DNA from 3 places in the Microbacterium sp. AISO3 genome. Region 2 is predicted to be linked to each of the others. Evidence: predicted binding sites of a transcription regulator. Region 2 holds the regulator's gene; each other region holds the start of a gene.
The links. The regulator LexA, encoded in region 2, represses DNA repair genes until DNA is damaged. The targets are predictions, from matches to a motif close to TCGAACANNTGTTCGA.

Region 1 (5,821 bases), on a different contig from region 2:
CCGTCAGGTGCTCGGCCCACTCCTTCTCGCGGCCGAACAGCACGGCGTACGGCAGCAGACGCTCGTAGATCCGCAGGACCTCGCGGGGGTCGTCCGTCGCGACCGGTTCGCGCTCGGCGCCCGTCGGCGACTGCAGCATCCGGATGCGGTCGGCCTCGGCCCACCGGATGAAGAGGTCGAGCCCGAGCAGGTGATCACGGACCTCCGCGCCCGCGGCCGACAACGGATCGCCGGCGACCGCGAACACGACCACGATGAACGACGCCCCCGCCAGCACGATGCCGATGATGGGCAGCGCCGGGTGGACGTATGCGTTCAGCGCGAGCGCCCCGAACAGGATCACCAGTCCCGCCGCGATCGCCCAGGCGGCGACGGGCCAGCCGCGCACTCCCCTCGGCACCGGCTTGTACATGTCGCGCCCGCGGAGGCTGTCCTTCGCCATCTTCAGCGCCCGCTGGGACTCGGACGACAGCCGCGTGTCGGAGGTCCCGAAACGGTAGACCTCACCGCGTCGGTGATTCGGGAACATGCCGCGCAGGAGTCTGCGCCCGTTCTCGTCGGCGGCCCGGGGATCGACGAGCTCCGCCTGCAGCTTCGCGCGCCCCCAGCGGCGGTGGCCGTCGTCGACGATGCGGATGGAACCGAGGAGCGCGAGCTCGAGGATCTCGGCCGGAATCGCCTTCGAGGTCTTCTGCAGCAGCACCGCCGCATCGAGTGCGTCGATGCGGCGCGGCGGTGCATACTCCGCGATGACCGTCGGACGCCCCGGATCGTCGCGGAGGTACCGGCGGCGGTTCCGCAGCGCCCAGCCGGTGGCACCGGCGAGGAGCACCGCTGCCCCGGACTGAAGCCACCCCAGAGGCGAAGCCAGGAACCCGGTGTCGTATACCTCGAACGCGCCCTCGTCGAACCCGACGGCGAAGCTGAGCGTCTCGTGCGGTGCGAGGTCGGTCGCCGAGGCGGTGATCGTGGTTCCGTCCGGTGAGGCGATGATCTCGGGACACGGAGTCGTGCTGTCCTGCTCGCCGATGTAGCAGGCCTGACGCCCCGCGAGCGAGGCCGCGAGGACGGGATCGATGTGCAGCGTCGCGGTCACCTCACGGAACGGCTGATTCCAGTCGATGCCGTTGACGTCCCAGTAGAACTCCAGCCCGGTGTCCGCGAAGTCCCACACGACGTTTTCGAGGTCGTAGGTGAAGACGAAGGTGTTCCGCCCGTGCAGGTACCCGGGCTCGCGCGTCAGGATGCCGAGCGTGCCGTCCTCGCTGTCGGTGTCGACGGGACGGGCCTGCCCGTTCTCGTCGGTGACGGAGATGAGCTGCGGATGCAGCGGCTGCCCGTTGTAGGTCTCGGGCAGAAGACGGCGCATGCCGCGGTTCTGATCCGACTCGGGGAACTCGGCGACGAAGGTCTCGACGACCCGCATCCGCGCCGTGCCGTCCTCGTCGCGGGTGAGGGTGTAATCGACGGAAAGCGAATCGAAGACGAACGCGTCGACATCGGCGGATTCGTCTTCGGATGCCGCGGCGGGGGCCGTCAGTCCGAAAAGGCCTGTGATCAGCATGAGGACCACGACCGCGAGTGCCGCCCGGGTGCGACGCATCATGCCGACCAGCTTAGGCGGGCAGTAAAGTTGTCGCCATGAGCGATCGTCGTCGTGCCGTGGCAGCGTGGGAGAGCCTGTTCCGCGCGCAGCACGAGATCTTCGACGACATCAGCAACGACTTCGCCGGCGATGAGCTCACGCAAGCCGAGTACGACGTCCTTCTCACGGTCGTGCGCGGCACCGGTCATCGGGCACGGCTGCGCGATGTCACAGCCAACATGCTCATCAGCCAGCCGAGCGTGTCGCGCCTGGTCGACCGGATGGTCTCGCGCGGCCTCATCACCAAGTGCGGTGACCCCACGGATGGGCGCGGCGCAATGCTCACGGCGACCCCGGAGGGCGTCTCAGCCTTCCGCCGGCTCGCTGCGGCCCACGGTCGCTCCATCGCCGAGCGGATGTCGGTGCTGTCGACCGAGGAGCTGGAGCAGCTCGAGCAGCTGACGACGAAGCTGCGCCGCCTGCCCTGACGCCCGGCGGAGCGGTCGGGCGGCGTCCCGCGGTGTCGTGGGGCGTCGCGCGGTGTCGTGGGGCGTCGTGCGGTGTCGTGGGGCGTCGTGCGGTGTCGATTCCTCCCCAGGCGGGACGGTGACCCGACATTCTTTAACCGAACATAGATTCGACTCACATGTCGTACCTTGCTGGCACCATGGGAACATGACAGCGAATGGCGTGGGTGGCGAAGTGGGACGCGAGGCCCCCACACCGTCGCAGGCGCTCGCTCTCTCGCGGTACGCGGAGGCGCTCGACCTCTCTCACGCCGCTGACATCGCCCGCACTCGGGCGCTGGCCGATCTGGGCCACGCCGCCCTGCACAACGCGCGCCGCGACGGCGTGCGCGGCATGGCGTCGGATATGGAGCTGCGGTCGGTGGCAGCCGAAGCGGCCGGGATGGCCCGGCTGACCGACCGCCGGCTGCAGGGTGAGATCGACCACGCGATGACGGTCATCGACGACTACCCCACTGTGTTCGACGCGTGGGTGCAGCGGCGGATCGAACGCGGACACGTGGATCTGGTGGTGCGCGTCGGCGCGGGGGTGCCGGCTGCGATGCGGGATTCGTTCGCGGAGGCCGCGATCGGGGTGTGTGAGCGGGATGTGCCCTCCCGCGTGCGGGGTGCGCTGGAGACCCTGGCGGCCCGGTTGCATACGCAGACGTTCACAGAGCGGCACAAGACCGCGGTCGCGGAACGGTGCGTGCGCGTGTTCCACGGAACCGACGGAATGTCGAACCTCGTCGCCAGTCTGCCCACGGTGATCGCGGCGGGGATGCTCGACCGGCTCACGCAGATGGGACAGTCGGTGAAGGACGCCCGGGTCGCGGGCACTGGCGGTGCCGGGGCGGGCGGGGCGGATGCCGCTGGCCGGGGCGCCGGCGCGGATGCCGGGGAGAGTTCGGCGGCGGATGCCGCAGAAGCGGGCGAGCCCGCCGATACCCGGACGATGGACCAGCTGCGCGCGGACATCCTGGGCGACCTCGTTCTCGGCGGCGCGCCCGTGGTCGACCCGACCTACGGGACCGACCGGGCCGGTGGGCTGGGGGCGATCCGGGCACGCGTGCAAGTCGCCGTCGCCGCGGGGACACTGATGGGCAAGGACGAGAACCCCGCCGAAGCCGTCGGGGCCGGGCTCGTCGATGCCGACACCGTCCGACGACTCGCCGGGCAGGTCAGCGAATGGGACCGGCTCTTCATCGACCCGGTCATCCGCACACCGGTCGAGATCGACACCTATCGGCCCACCGCATCGATGAAGAAACTCCTGATGGTGCGGGACCAGCACTGCCGGTTCCCCGGATGCCGGCGCGCCGCGATCCGGTGCGAGATCGACCACACGATCGATTACGCCCTTGGCGGGCACACCCACATCTTCAACCTCGCCCACCTCTGCCAAAGACACCACTCGATGAAGCAGTTCACCAAGTGGGAGGTCAGACAGATCGGAGGCGGGGTTCTCGAATGGACCTCACCCCTCGGCAGGACCTACCGCGAAGACGTCCCCATACCGGCCGTCTGCTTCACCATCGACACCGCGAGCCCGCCACGGGATGCCGGAAGCGGCGGGCCACCGACGGACGAATCTCCACCGTTCTGAGTTCGGGGCGTGTGCCCGCGCACGTTCCGAGGCCGGGCACGACGGACTCGCGCGCCGTTGGTCATCGGTGACGCATCGGCTCAGCCGCGACGCATCGGCGCATCCGCGCATCCGCGCATCCGCGCATCCGCGCATCCGCGACGCATTCGGCACCGCCCCGCACGCGAAGGGCGGCCGCCGCCCCCGAGGGAGCTGCGGCCGCCCGTCGTGCGAACGCGGATCTGCGCGATCAGTTCTCGATCGGCACCACCGGCGCGGCTGCGTCGGTCGTGACCTCGACCTTGCGCGGCTTGGCCTTCTCGCTGACCGGGATGGTGACGGTGAGGACGCCGTTGTTGTACGTCGCGGCGATGCCCTCCGTGTCGACGCCCTGGCCGAGGTTCAGCTGGCGCAGGAAGCTCGCGGCTTCACGCTCGCGCGTGATCCACTTCACTCCGTCACCGCTCGCGAGCGTGCGCTCGGCGCGGATGGTCAACAGCTGGCCGTCGACGTCGATGTCGACCGAGCCCGGGTCGATGCCCGGCAGGTCGGCGGTCATCACGTAGTGGTCGCCGTCACGGTAGAGGTCCATCGGCATGCGACGGGGGCCGCGGCGCGTGTCGAAGAGGCTCGAGGCAATGCGGTCGAGGTCGCGGAACGGGTCGTAAGTAGCCATCGATCTTTCCCTTCTCTGATGCTTCATGTTGAGATCTGGAAGTTGAGCCCTGTCGGCTCAACTGCATTCAGATTAGCACTCTCCCCCATCGAGTGCCAAGGGTTCTCGCACGGCGAACAGCGCCCCGGAGACGGGGCGCGGAAGGGCCTCTCAGCACTCGACGACGTTGACGGCGAGCCCGCCCTCGCTCGTCTCCTTGTACTTGTGCGACATGTCGATCCCCGTCTGCCGCATCGTCTCGACGACGGCATCCAGCGAGACGTAGTGCTGCCCGTCGCCCCGCAGCGCGAGGCGCGCAGCGGTGACCGCCGTCGACGCGGCGATCGCGTTGCGTTCGATGCACGGGATCTGCACGAGACCGCCGACCGGGTCGCACGTGAGCCCGAGGTGGTGCTCCATCGCGATCTCCGCCGCGTTCTCGATCTGCGCGTTGCTGCCACCCATGACCGCCGTCAGGCCCCCGGCCGCCATCGCGCACGCGGACCCGACCTCGGCCTGACACCCGCCCTCCGCACCCGAGATCGAGGCGTTGGCCTTGAAGAGCGAGCCGAGCGCCGTCGCGGTCAACAGGAACCGCCGAATCCCGCGCCGACGGTCGAGATCCTCCGAGGCCAGGCGCGACTCCGCCGCGAACCGCCACCAGTACATCGCCACCGCAGGAACAATCCCCGCGGCCCCGTTGGTGGGCGCGGTGACGACGCGTCCGCCCGACGCGTTCTCCTCGTTGACGGCGAGCGCGAACGCACCCAGCCACTCCCCCGGGAGCTCCCGTCCACCCGCGGCTTCGGCCGCCTCGAGCTGCGCGCGCATCGCACCCGCGCGCCGCCGCACGCGCAGCATCCCGGGCAACGTGCCCTCGGCACGCAAGCCCGCATCGACGCACCCCGACATCGCATCCCAGATCGCGTCGAGCCCCGCGGCGACCTCAGCCTCGGGCCGAAGCGCCTCCTCGTTGCGGCGCGCGAGCCCGGCGATGCTCACCCCGTCGCGCTCGCACAGCTCGAGCAGCTCGGCCGCCGTGCTGAACCGGTACGGCCACGCGACATCGCTGCTCGGTCCGCCTCCCGCTCCCCGCGGAGCGGCGTCTGCCCCCGCCCGGCGGATGAAGCCACCCCCGACCGAGAGATACGTGTCCGACGCGACGAGATGGCCGGCGGCATCCCACGCGCTCAGCGTCATCGCGTTCGGATGCTCCGGCAGTCGCGTCCGCGGCTCGAAGGTCACATCGCCTCGCGAGAACGGCACCGGATGCCGGCCTGCGAGCAGCAGAGGTGAGCCGTCCGTCCAGCTCGTCCACGCCGCGCGGACCGCATCGGGATCGACCGTCTCGGGCGCGTGGCCCTGCAACCCCGCGACCACCGCGTCGGGAGTGCCGTGCCCGATGCCGGTCGCTCCGAGCGACCCGTACAGCACGCAACCGACGCGCACGACCTCGGGCAGCCTGCCGGCGGCCTCGAGCCCGACGGCGA
Region 2 (5,821 bases):
ACGCACCGGCGTAGAGTGCCTTGCCGACGATCGCGCCCTCGACGCCGAGGGGCACGAGCTCGCGGAGCGCGGCGATGTCGTCGAGGCTCGAGATCCCACCGGATGCGACCACGGGCTTGGGCGTCCGCGAGGTGATCTCGCGCAGCAGCTCGATGTTGGGTCCCTGCAGGGTGCCGTCCTTGGTCACGTCGGTGACGACGTAGCGGCTGCAGCCGGCATCCTCGAGGCGCTCCAGGACGTCCCAGAGGTCGCCGCCGTCTCGCGTCCAGCCGCGGGCGGCGAGCGTCGTGCCGCGGACGTCGAGTCCCACCGCGATCGCGTCGCCGTAGCGTCCGATCACGTCGGCCGCCCACTCCGGGTTCTCGAGCGCCGCAGTGCCGAGGTTGATGCGGGTCGCTCCGCTCTCGAGGGCCGCCTCGAGCGTCGCGTCGTCGCGGATGCCACCCGAGAGCTCGATCTGCACGCCCTTGACCTGCTTGATGACCTTGCGCAGCACGGCGGCGTTGTTGCCGCGGCCGAAGGCGGCGTCGAGGTCGACGAGATGGATCCACTGCGCGCCCTGCTTGGCCCAGGCGAGGGCCGCGTCGACGGGGTCGCCATAGGTCGTCTCGCTGCCGGCTTCGCCCTGGGTCAGGCGCACGGCCTTCCCGTCGGCGACGTCGACCGCGGGCAGGAGGATCAGTTCGGGGGTGGACGCGAAGTCGTTCATCACATTCCAGGGGTGGGTCGGGATGCGCGCTCGTCCACGCGAGCGCACCAGAGGGAGACTAGTGGCGCGGCAGGGCGCCGATCCAATTGGCGAGGAGACGGATGCCGGCGGCCCCCGACTTCTCGGGGTGGAACTGCGTCGCAGACAGCGGCCCGTTCTCGACCGCGGCGAGGAACGGTGCGCCGTAGTCGCACCACGTCAGCACGGGCTCGGCGAAGGGCTTCATGACCTCGAGGCTCCAGTCCTGGGCGCCGTAGGAGTGCACGAAGTAGAAGCGCTCGTCCTCCAGCCCGTCGAACAGCGTCGACCCCGCCCCGGCACGGACGGTGTTCCAGCCCATGTGGGGCAGCACGGGCGCCTGCAGCTCGGTGACGGTGCCCGGCCACTGTCCGAGGCCCTCGGTGTCATCGCCGCGCTCCACGCCGTTGCCGAACATGATCTGCATCCCGACGCAGATGCCCAGCACCGGACGTCCCCCGGCCAGGCGCCGCTCGATGATCTCGTCGCCGCGGCTCTCGCGCAGGGCGGCCATGACGGCGCTGAAAGCACCGACTCCCGGAACGAGAAGCCCGTCGGCGTCGCGGATGAGGCCGCGGTCCGACGTCAACCGCGCATCTGCCCCCGCGGCGGAAAGAGCCTTGACCGCCGAGTGGACGTTGCCCGACCCGTAGTCGAGCACGGCGACGAGCGGCGCGCGTTCGGTCCGGTCACCCTCGGTCATAGGGCGCCCTTCGTGCTGGGGATGCCGTGCACGAGCGGATCGAGCGCCTTCGCCTGCCGGAAAGCTCGGGCGAACGCCTTGTACTCCGCTTCGGCGATGTGGTGCGGATCACGTCCGCCGAGGACGCGGACGTGCACCGTCAGCCCGGCGTTGAACGCGATGGCCTCGAACGTGTGTCGCACGAGCGAACCGGTGAAGTGCCCGCCGATGAGGTGGAACTCGTAACCGTCCGGCTCCCCCGAGTGCACGAGGTACGGACGCCCCGAGATGTCGACGACCGCCTGCGCGAGCGCCTCGTCGAGGGGCACGAGTGCATCACCGTAGCGGGAGATGCCCGACTTGTCGCCCAGCGCGGAACGCAGCGCCTGTCCGAGCACGATCGCCACATCCTCCACCGTGTGGTGCGCGTCGATGTGCGTATCGCCCGTCGCGCGCACGGTCAGGTCGGTGAGCGAGTGCTTCGCGAACGCCGTCAGCAGGTGGTCGAAGAACGGCACGGTCGTCTCGATCGTGCTGATCCCGGTGCCGTCGAGGTTGAGCTCGAGCTCGACGCTCGACTCGCTCGTGGCGCGACGGATGCTGGCCGTTCGGGGGCTGGTCATGCCTCCGAGTCTATCGAGGCCAGTGCTTCGAGGAACGCGGTCGTCTCGTCTTCCGTGCCGGCGCTCACACGCAGGCTGTGCGGGATGCCCACGTCGCGGACGAGGATGCCGCGGTCGTACAGAGCCTGCCAGGTCGCCCGCGGGTCGTCGACGCCGTCGAACAGCACGAAGTTCGTCCAGCTCTCGTACGCGTGATAGCCGAGGGCGTCGAGCGTCGCCGACATCCGGTCGCGCTGCGCGACGATCTCGTCGACCATCCGGAGCATCGTCGTCGAGTGGGAGAGGGCGGCTGTCGCCGCCGCCTGCGTCAGCGCGCTCAAGTGGTACGGCAGTCGGACGAGCCGGAGCGCGTCGATGAGCGTGGGGTCGGCGGCGAGGTAGCCGACGCGGGCGCCGGCGAAGGCGAAGGCCTTGCTCATCGTGCGCGACACGACGAGCCGGTTGCGCTCACCGAGAAGCGTCAGAGCGGAGGAGCTTTCGCGCGGCGCGAACTCCTGGTAGGCCTCGTCGACGATCACGATGCCGTCGGTGGCCCCGTACACCGCCTCGATGACGTCGAGCCCGAGGGGTGTGCCGGTGGGGTTGTTGGGCGCACACAGGAAGACGACGTCCGGGCGGAGCTCGGCGACCTGGGCTGCGGCGGAGGCGGGATCGAGCGTGAAGTCGGGTCCACGTGTCCCCGTGACGTACTGGGCGCCGGTCGCGCGCGTCAGTAGGGGGTACATCGAGTAGGTCGGACCGAAGCCCATCGCGGTGCGTCCCGGGCCTCCGAAGGCCTGGAGGAGGTGCTGCAGGACCTCGTTCGATCCGTTCGCTGCCCAGATGCGATCGGGGGTCAGGCCGTGGCCGAGGTACTCGGCGAACGACTCGCGGAGGTGGGTGAACTCGCGGTCGGGATAGCGGTTGACGTCGCGCAGGGCGCGGGCTACGGCATCCAAGATGTCGTCGGCGACCTCTTCGGGAACGGGATGCGTGTTCTCGTTGACGTTCAGCGCGACCGGAAGCGGCGCCTGCGGGGCGCCGTACGGGGTGAGGCCTCGCAGATCGTCTCTGAGGGGCAGATCATCCAGACTCGGGCTCATCCCACCCATGCTAGGCCGCGCGCGCCACTGTTGCCGCCGGAGTCAGCTCGCGGCGTACTCGGCCGGGATCGCAAGCGTCTGGCCGGCCTCGAGCTGGCCCGAGCCGAGAGCGTTCAGTCGGATGATCGCATCGACGACATCGCGGGGGTCGGCGGCGGGCGCCACCTCTTCGGCGATGGACCAGAGCGATTCGCCGGACATCACGGTCACGGTCGTGAACGAGCCGGCGGGGGCGCCGACCTCGCTCGAGGCGAGCGCGCCTCCCCCCGAGAGCACGGCTGCTGTGACGGCGACGACCGCCGGAAGGGCGGCGATCGTGGCGACGACGCGGCGTCCGCGGCGCGTCAGACGCAGGCGGGTACGGGGGGCCGGTGCGAAGCGGGCATCGATCGTGGTCATGGCATCTCCTCGGGAGCGGTAGGAAGATTCGCCCCCGCCTCTCGGCTGGGAGAGACGGGTGCGAACTTCGGTTCCGAACGTATCTTCGATATTGTGTGGTGTCAACCACCCACCGAAATCGGAGACCGATCGAAGAGACACGCGGAGCGTTCCGCGATGTCGCCGTCGTATCGGGCTACCTTTTCGACAGCGAGAGCCCACCATGAACCTCCGACATCGGGTCGGGGACGGGGCGCGACGACAGGAGACCGGCGGTATGAGCGAGAAGCCGCAGACGCGACGACGCAAGAATCTGAGCGACAAGCAGCTCGCGATCCTCGAGGTGATCCAGAACGCGATCGCCCGCAACGGCTACCCGCCGAGCATGCGCGAGATCGGCGACGCGGTCGGCCTCAAGTCGCTGTCCAGCGTCACCCACCAGCTGAACCAGCTCGAGCTCAGCGGCTACCTGCGGCGCGACCCCGGCAAGACCCGCGCGATGGAGGTGCTCATCGATCTCCCGGGCACCGCCGGCGAGAACCCGGCCGACGCCGCGCCCGCCCTCGGCGACGCCGCCCTCGTGCCGCTCGTGGGCCGCATCGCGGCGGGCGTGCCGATCACCGCCGACCAGCAGGTCGAGGAGATCTTCCCGCTGCCGCGCCAGCTCGTCGGCAAGGGCGAGCTGTTCATGCTCAAGGTCGTCGGCGACTCGATGATCGACGCGGCCATCTGCGACGGCGACTGGGTCGTCGTGCGGGCGCAGGCAACCGCCGACAACGGCGAGATCGTCGCGGCCATGCTCGACGGCGAGGCGACGGTGAAGACGCTCCGCCAGCGCGACGGCCACACGTGGCTCCTCCCCCGCAACTCGGCGTTCGAGCCGATCCTCGGCGACGACGCGACGGTGCTCGGCAAGGTCGTGGCGGTTCTGCGCACGGTCTGAGGCGCCACGGGACGGCATCCGCTCCCCACCGTCTCCCCGGTCGAGGTCGGGAAGCCAGGCCTCGCGTAGCGTGGCTGTATGTCGCAGCAGCTTCCCTATGGTTCCTGGCCGTCTCCCCTGACCGCGGCATGGGCCAGCGCGTCATCATTGCGCCTCGACGGCGCGAGCTTCGTGGGTGATGAGATCTGGTGGGGCGAGTCGCTGCCCGACGAGGCCGGTCGCGTCGCGGTCATGCGCCGCCGCGGCGATGGCACCGTGCAGGTCGTCCTCCCCGCACCCTGGAACGCCCGGTCGCGCGTGCACGAGTACGGCGGCGGAGCCTGGACGGTGTCGGATGACGGCGAGCTGTTCTTCGTCGACAAGTCCGACCAGCGCATCCGGAGCCTTCGCCCGGGCGGCGATCCCCGACCGCTCACTCCGGAGGAGACCGGCACGCACTACGGGGGCCTTCGCTGGCAGCGCGGCGTCCTCCTCGCGGTTCGCGAACGCGAACGACCCGGCGGCACGCCCGAGCGCCACATCGTCCGCATCGAGCGCGCTGACAGCGCCGAGGTTCCCGACGCCTCGAGCGTGACCGAGCTCGCCGGCGGCAGCGACTTCGTCGCCCAGCCGGCGCTGTCGCCCGATGGCTCGCGCCTCGCCTGGGTGGCCTGGGATCACCCCGACATGCCCTGGGACCGCACGCGCATCCGCGTCGCCGACCTGGACGCCGCCCGCGGCATCCGTGACGTCGCGGGCGGCGCCACCGCCGCGCTGCAGCCCGAGTGGACCGACGACGGCGCGCTGTTCTTCGCCGACGAGCCGACCGGACGCTGGAATGTCTACCGCGTCGACCCCGCGACCGACGCCCCGCCCACGGCCGTCTCGCCCGCCGACGCCGACACGGGTGGTGGCCTGTGGGTGCTCGGCACCCGCTGGTACGCGCCGCTCGATGACGGCCGCCTGGTGGCCGTGCGCACCCACGGATCGGACCAGCTCGTGATCGTGGACCGCGACGGCGGCGCCATCCCGCTTCCCTTCCCCGCCACCGCACGCGTGCAGATCGAAGACGTCCGCGGCAGCCGCGCCCTCGTCAGCGGGGCGATGCCGGGAGGGGCGGGCCTGTGGCTCGTCGACCTGGACACCGGCGAGACGAGCGCGGTCCGCGGCGGTGCTCCGGACGTCGACGCATCGTGGATCCCGCACGCCCGGCAGCTGACGACGGAGGGCCCGCACGGCCTGGTGCATGCCTTCGCCTACCCGCCGACCAACCCCGACGTCACCGCGCCGGCCGACGAACTGCCCCCGTACCTGGTCTGGGTGCACGGCGGGCCGACCTCGCACGTGGGCGGCGCAGCCGACAGCAAGGTGGCCTACTTCACGAGCCGCGGCATCGGCGTCCTCGAC
Region 3 (5,821 bases), on a different contig from region 2:
GCGGCATTCCTCCGAGTCGGCCCGGCGCAGCTGAGCGGAGACCCAGGCATCGCGGAAACCGCGCCGGGCGCGCACGACCAGGGCGGATGCCGCGTTGGGCGCGAGCCCGAGCAGCGGAGCGAACTGCCGCGGTTTCAGGCCATCGACCTCGCTGTACCAGAGCGCTTCCTGCCAGCGGGTCGGAAGCGTCGCGAAGGCCGACGCGACGGCGCTCGACTCGAAGCCCGCGATCACCGACCGTTCGGTGTCGGGCGACGCCTCGTCGGCCGCATCCTCGAGATCGGTCGCGAACGTGCGCTGCTGCTGCGCGCCCCACTCGTGCGCCACGTTGCGCACCGAGGTGAGCAGGTAGGGGCGGAACCCCATCGACGGGCCGCCACCGCGCCGGATCGCCGACAGGATGCGAGCGAACGCCTCCGCGACGACATCGTCGGGATCGAGCGATGAATATGCGCGGGCGACGGCGTGAGCGGCGGCCGAGTGGCGTACCCACAGCTCACCGTAGGCATGCTGATCGTGGTTCCGTGCGCGCTCGACGAGGGCGTCATCGGAGGCCGGCTCCGTGGGCATGGCCGTGTTCCATCCGTTCGAATGCCATCCGGACCCCGACCCGGATGAGAATTCACTCATCGTAGCGAGTCGAACTGAGAGGGCGAGGAGCCCGGTCGCGGGTTCAGGTGCGGTCTCAGCCGGGCGAGCGGGTCTGCCGACGAGCGTTCCGCGTCACCGATCGCCTCGAAATTGCGGAGGTGGCGGGTCAGCGCCGCAAACGTCTCGGGTGTGAACGCATCGCACGAGAGCACTGCCGCGACCGCTCCCTCGTCCCGCAGCTTGTCGACCACGAGGATGAGCTGCGCAGGGCCGGTCTGATCGTCGATCGTGCGGGATGAGCAGACGAAGCCGACGTGACCGCGCTGCCACGTCCGGTCGCGCCAACCCTGCCATCCCCACACCACGCGCACGGCGGCGCCGCGGACCTCGATGCGCGACGGGCGGATCGCGCCCTCGGGGGCGGACTGCCGAGCCGCGCGCGTCCGCCGGCTCGCCCAGAACGGGGCGCGGAAGACGGCGTCGCCGGCCCGGTCGCGTCGGAGTGCTGCGCGGGGCTGCGCGCCGGAGCCGATGACAGCTGCGGGTGATGCCGGAAGAGCGTTGGTCGCTGCGTACATGCATCGAGAGAAGCCGGATGTCGCGAATCGTGACGCGGAACGGCGAAATCTCTTTGCGCGGGTGAGTTCGGCGCTGGTGAGTTCGGCGCTGGCGGGGGCTCGTCGGCTGGTTTCGCTTGCTCGTCGATTGCTCGTCCATTCCTCCCCGGAATGGGGCTGGTTCGTCTCATTGTAAGTAGAAGATGTGTTCGATCATGGTGTCGGAGGGTGCTACCACAATAGGAACATGGCATCGAATAGCGCTGGGAGGCTCGGAGGCGGCGCGGCCGCGGATGCGTCGCCGCACGCCGACGCGTTCTCCGTGTTCGCGGAGGCGCTCGACCAGTTCCATGCCGCTGATGTCTCGCGGGTTCGTGCGTTGGCGGAGCTGGGTCGGTCGGCGTTGCGTGAGGCGCGCCGTGATGGGGTGCGGGGGATGGCGTCGGACATGGAGCTGCGGTCGGTCGCGGCCGAGGCGGCGGGGATGGCGCGGCTCACCGACCGGCGGTTGCAGGGTGAGATCGACCATGCGATGACCGTCATCGACGACTACCCCGCGGTGTTCGAGGCCTGGGTTTCACGGCGGATCGAACGCGGACATGTCGATGTGGTCGTGCGGGTCGGCGCGGGGGTGCCGGTCGAGGTGCGGTCGGCGTACGCGGAAGCCGCGATCGCGGTGTGCGAGCGGGATGTGCCCTCCCGGGTGCGAGGTGCGCTCGAGGCTCTGGCGGCCCGGCTGCACCCGCAGACATTCACCGAGCGGCACAAGACCGCGGTCGCGGAACGGTGCGTGCGGGTGTTCCACGGGTCCGATGGGATGTCGAACCTCGTCGCCAGTCTGCCCACGGTGATCGCGGCGGGGATGCTCGACCGGCTGACTCAGATGGGACAGTCCGTGAAGGACGCCCGGGTGGAGAGTGCCGGAGCGGACGGGGGCGCGGATGCTGGCACGGATGTTGCTGGCGCCGGCGGCGCGGATGGCGCTAACTCGGGCGATCCGGATGCCGCCGGGTCGGGCGAGCCCGCCGACACACGGACCATGGATCAACTGCGGGCCGACATCCTCGGCGACCTCGTCCTCGGCGGAGCACCGGTGGTCGACCCGACCTACGGGACCGACCGGCCCGGTGGACTCGGTGCCATCCGGGCGCGGGTGCAAGTCGCCGTCACCGCCGAGACGCTGATGGGGCGCGATGACAACCCCGCCGAAGCTGTGGGCGCCGGGCTGATCGACTCCGACACGGCACGGCAGCTCGCCGGGCAGGTCAGCGAGTGGGACCGGCTCTTCATCGACCCGGTCACCCGGACCCCGGTCGAGATCGACACCTACCGGCCCACCGCATCGATGAAGAAGCTCCTGATGGCCCGGGACCAGCACTGCCGGTTCCCCGGATGCCGACGCGCCGCCATCCGCTGCGAAATCGACCACACCATCGATCACGCCCTCGGCGGGCACACCCACATCTTCAACCTCGCCCACCTCTGCCAACGACACCACTCCATGAAGCAATTCACCAAGTGGGAAGTCCGGCAGCTCGGCGGCGGGGTCCTCGAATGGACCTCACCCCTCGGCAGGGTCTACCGCGAAGACGTCCCCATACCCGCGGTGTGCTTCACCATCGACACCGAGGACCCGCCACCGGATGCGGGAACCGGCGGACTGCTCCCGGGTGAGCCGCCACCATTCTGAACCTGCATCCGGGGTGGACAGCCTTCCTCGGCGCGGGCAGTGCGTCCACTGATGCTCCGAATTCGCGTCACGATTCGCGTGACACGGCTTCTCTCTCGCGACGATGCGACAGTCGCGTCGCATCTCGAGTACTTCCGGAGGCCCATCGTGACGATCGAGCGCCGCGCCATCCTGCATCCGAGCCGCACCCATGAACTACGCGCGACGGCACATCGCGTCGTGAGCGGCAGCCTGCCCGGGGCCCGCTCGGGGTGGCCGACTCAGGTCGACCTGGCCCGGCTGCGCACACTCGACGTGGGCACGACGCCGCAGCTGTGGACCGAATCGAACATCCACCTGCTCGAGGGCATGCTCATCGCCCACGTGCGGCTCGACGACCTCGACGGCGCGCTCGCCCTCATCGACGCCCACTTCACCGAGGGCCGTCTGCGCGGGCGCGCCGTGCTGGGGCTCGACTCGATGGCGTCGCTGTTCGCCGCCGTCGCCGAGGCCTACGCCTCGGCCGGGCGCCCGCGCGACGCGGGCCTGTACGTCTCGCGCGCACTCACGTTCGCCGACAGCGACAGCGTGCGCTACCGCGCCGCCGCCGTGCAGACTCTGGCCCTCGCGGTGAACGGCGAGTTCGCATCCGCGAAGTCCGCCCGAGAGGCCTGCGCCGAGCTGTCGCGGTCGAACCGCTGGAACGCCTCGGACACCGACCATGCCCTCGCCCTCGCCGACATCCTTCTGGCGGTCGGGGCCGTCGACGCGGCCCGGGTCGAGCGTGCCGCGGCAGTGCTTCGTTCGCTCGCGCCGCGAGATCCGTATGCGCAGCACGCCGCCGCCACCGCCGACGCCATCGCTCAGGTGATGCTCGGCGATGTGGTGACGGGAGCCGCGGGCCTGCGGACCGTGCTCGGTGGCGCCTGGTCGCACCTCAGCCACCGACTCGTGCGACAGCTCGCGCTCTCGGTCCTCGCCGAGGCGACGCTCGCGCAGGGCTCAGCCCGTCGTGCGCTCGCGCTGCTCGACACGCAGGTCCCGCCTGCCAGCCACGCGGTCTGCTTCAACGCTCAGCGCGCGGCAGCGTACCTCGCACTGGGCGACGATCGCGCGGCGCTCGAGGTGACCGACGGATGCCTCGAGCTCGGGACCGGGCACTGCCCGCGCACCCTCGCGATCGTCCTGGTGCGGCGTGCCGTCGCTCGCGACCGCGTCGGGCAGCGCGAGGTCGCCGACGACCTGTTCGACGAGGCGTGCGGCCTCGCCGTGCACGCCGGCGACCTGGTCGGTCCGTTCCTGACGGTCCCGCAGACGCAGCTGACGCCGCTGCGGGAACGGCTTCGCGCGCGCCACCCCGATCTCGCGGCACGGGTCGCCGAGGCGAGTGATCGGTTCCGGCTCCTCGAACCCCGCGCGTCGGCGCAGGCGCTGCCCGCCCTGACGCCCCGCGAGCGGTCCGTCGCCTCCGCGCTCCGCGGCGGCAAGACCTATGCCGAGATCGCGGGCGAGTTCACCCTCTCGGTCAACACGATCAAGACGCAGCTACGGTCGCTGTACGCGAAACTCGGTGCCTCGACCCGCGACGAGGCGGTGAGCATGCTCGAACGCCACGGCTTCTACCTCTGAGCGCGAGCCTCGCCGTGCCCGGACCGCTCGATGTCGGCTCCTTGCAGCGGCGGACGTCAAGCCGGCCCGCTCCTGCCCGGTCGCGCTTAAGCTCAAGCAGTGGGCAGATTCTTCTACGACAACGCGGCCAACTTCGTCGAGATCGACGATCGTGCGCTCGCACACCTCCGGCTGGTCCTGATGACCAAGCTGCGGCGCGGTGAACCGCTGATGTTCGAGACGACGTCGCCGCACGGCACGAGCCGTCGCGACTTCTGGCTGCACCCCACGATCTCGGTCCAGTTCCAGTTCGCCGGCAGCCGCCAGCCGCAGATCAACCCGAAGTGGATCGACGCACTGATGGAATCGGCCAACAGCGCCGACGGCCTGCGGATGGTGCCCGAGCCCCAGGCTTGATGACCGCAGGCTTACGCGGCACTTACGTTACAGTGCCAATCTCAGGCTCCGACGTGTCCTTCCCGCGGGTGATCGCCCGCTCATGGGAGCGTCGGGTCAGAGAGCAGTGGGGCGGTACATGCAAGACGCTGGGGAGGGTCGGAGCCTCGACCCCGATTGGTGGGCGACGGGGGTCGCCGGGGGGAACCTCGCCGGCGGGCGGCTGCGCGGCGACAGCCGCACCGTCCGAGCGGGCGACGTCTTCGTCGCGCTCGGCCGCGACGAACGGGTCCGCGGCCACATCACGCAGGCGCTCGAGCGCGGCGCGGCTCTGGTCCTGACCGACACGAGCGTCACGCACGTGGATGCGCGCGTGCGCGGCATCCCGCATCTGGCGACGGCCATCGGGCGGCTGGCCGACCAGTACACCGGGCACCCGTCGGCGAGCATGACCCTCGTCGGCGTCACCGGCACGAACGGCAAGACCTCGACGGTGCAGCTCCTCGCCCAGAGCTGGGAGCTCCTCGGACAGCGCGCCGCGACCATCGGCACGCTCGGCGCCGGCCTGTTCGGCGCCCTCGCCAAGACCTCGCTCACGACGCCCTCGGTGGTCGACATGCACGAGCTCCTCGCCGACATCCGTCACGCCGGCGCCGACGCGGTCGCGATCGAGCTCAGCTCGCACGCCCTCACCCAGGGGCGCGTCGACGGCTGCCACTTCGACATCGCCGCGTTCACGAACCTCACCCGCGACCACCTCGACTACCACGAGTCGATGGAGGCGTACGGTCAGGCCAAACAGGGCGTCTTCCGGCTGCCCGGGGTCCGCGCGGCGGTGCGGAACCTCGACGATCCCTACGTCGCGGCAGTCGCGCTGCCGATCGGGATCGAGGACGTCGGCGTATCGACGGGCGGCGTGCCCACGGCGGCGGTCCGAGCCGACGACATCCGCGTGCGCCCCGACGGCGCCGACTTCGCCCTCACGATCGACGGCGCGCGC

Region 1: CBF90_RS09280 (HNH endonuclease signature motif containing protein) is a predicted target of LexA. The motif match lies at 2,211-2,226, and genes of this name have one in related genera.
Region 3: CBF90_RS15375 (HNH endonuclease signature motif containing protein) is a predicted target of LexA. The motif match lies at 1,346-1,361, and genes of this name have one in related genera.

Annotation. Positions count from the first base shown of each region.
Region 1 covers NZ_NHRF01000005.1:110,039-115,859, reverse strand. Annotated here, with positions in the region: gene CBF90_RS09290 (DUF2207 domain-containing protein) at 1-1,606, opposite strand, end outside; gene CBF90_RS09285 (MarR family winged helix-turn-helix transcriptional regulator) at 1,642-2,073, shown strand; gene CBF90_RS09280 (HNH endonuclease signature motif containing protein) at 2,261-3,697, shown strand; gene CBF90_RS09275 (Hsp20/alpha crystallin family protein) at 3,927-4,352, opposite strand; gene CBF90_RS09270 (L-serine ammonia-lyase) at 4,503-5,821, opposite strand, start outside.
Region 2 covers NZ_NHRF01000010.1:84,978-90,798, forward strand. Annotated here, with positions in the region: gene priA (bifunctional 1-(5-phosphoribosyl)-5-((5-phosphoribosylamino)methylideneamino)imidazole-4-carboxamide isomerase/phosphoribosylanthranilate isomerase PriA) at 1-709, opposite strand, end outside; gene hisH (imidazole glycerol phosphate synthase subunit HisH) at 768-1,430, opposite strand; gene hisB (imidazoleglycerol-phosphate dehydratase HisB) at 1,427-2,032, opposite strand; gene CBF90_RS14045 (histidinol-phosphate transaminase) at 2,029-3,114, opposite strand; gene CBF90_RS14050 (LysM peptidoglycan-binding domain-containing protein) at 3,157-3,513, opposite strand; gene lexA (transcriptional repressor LexA) at 3,770-4,435, shown strand; gene CBF90_RS14060 (prolyl oligopeptidase family serine peptidase) at 4,514-5,821, shown strand, end outside.
Region 3 covers NZ_NHRF01000014.1:32,884-38,704, reverse strand. Annotated here, with positions in the region: partial or broken gene CBF90_RS15385 (sigma-70 family RNA polymerase sigma factor) at 1-570, opposite strand, end outside; gene CBF90_RS15380 (hypothetical protein) at 627-1,169, opposite strand; gene CBF90_RS15375 (HNH endonuclease signature motif containing protein) at 1,396-2,838, shown strand; gene CBF90_RS15370 (helix-turn-helix transcriptional regulator) at 2,917-4,446, shown strand; gene CBF90_RS15365 (hypothetical protein) at 4,546-4,842, shown strand; gene CBF90_RS15360 (UDP-N-acetylmuramoyl-L-alanyl-D-glutamate--2,6-diaminopimelate ligase) at 4,961-5,821, shown strand, end outside.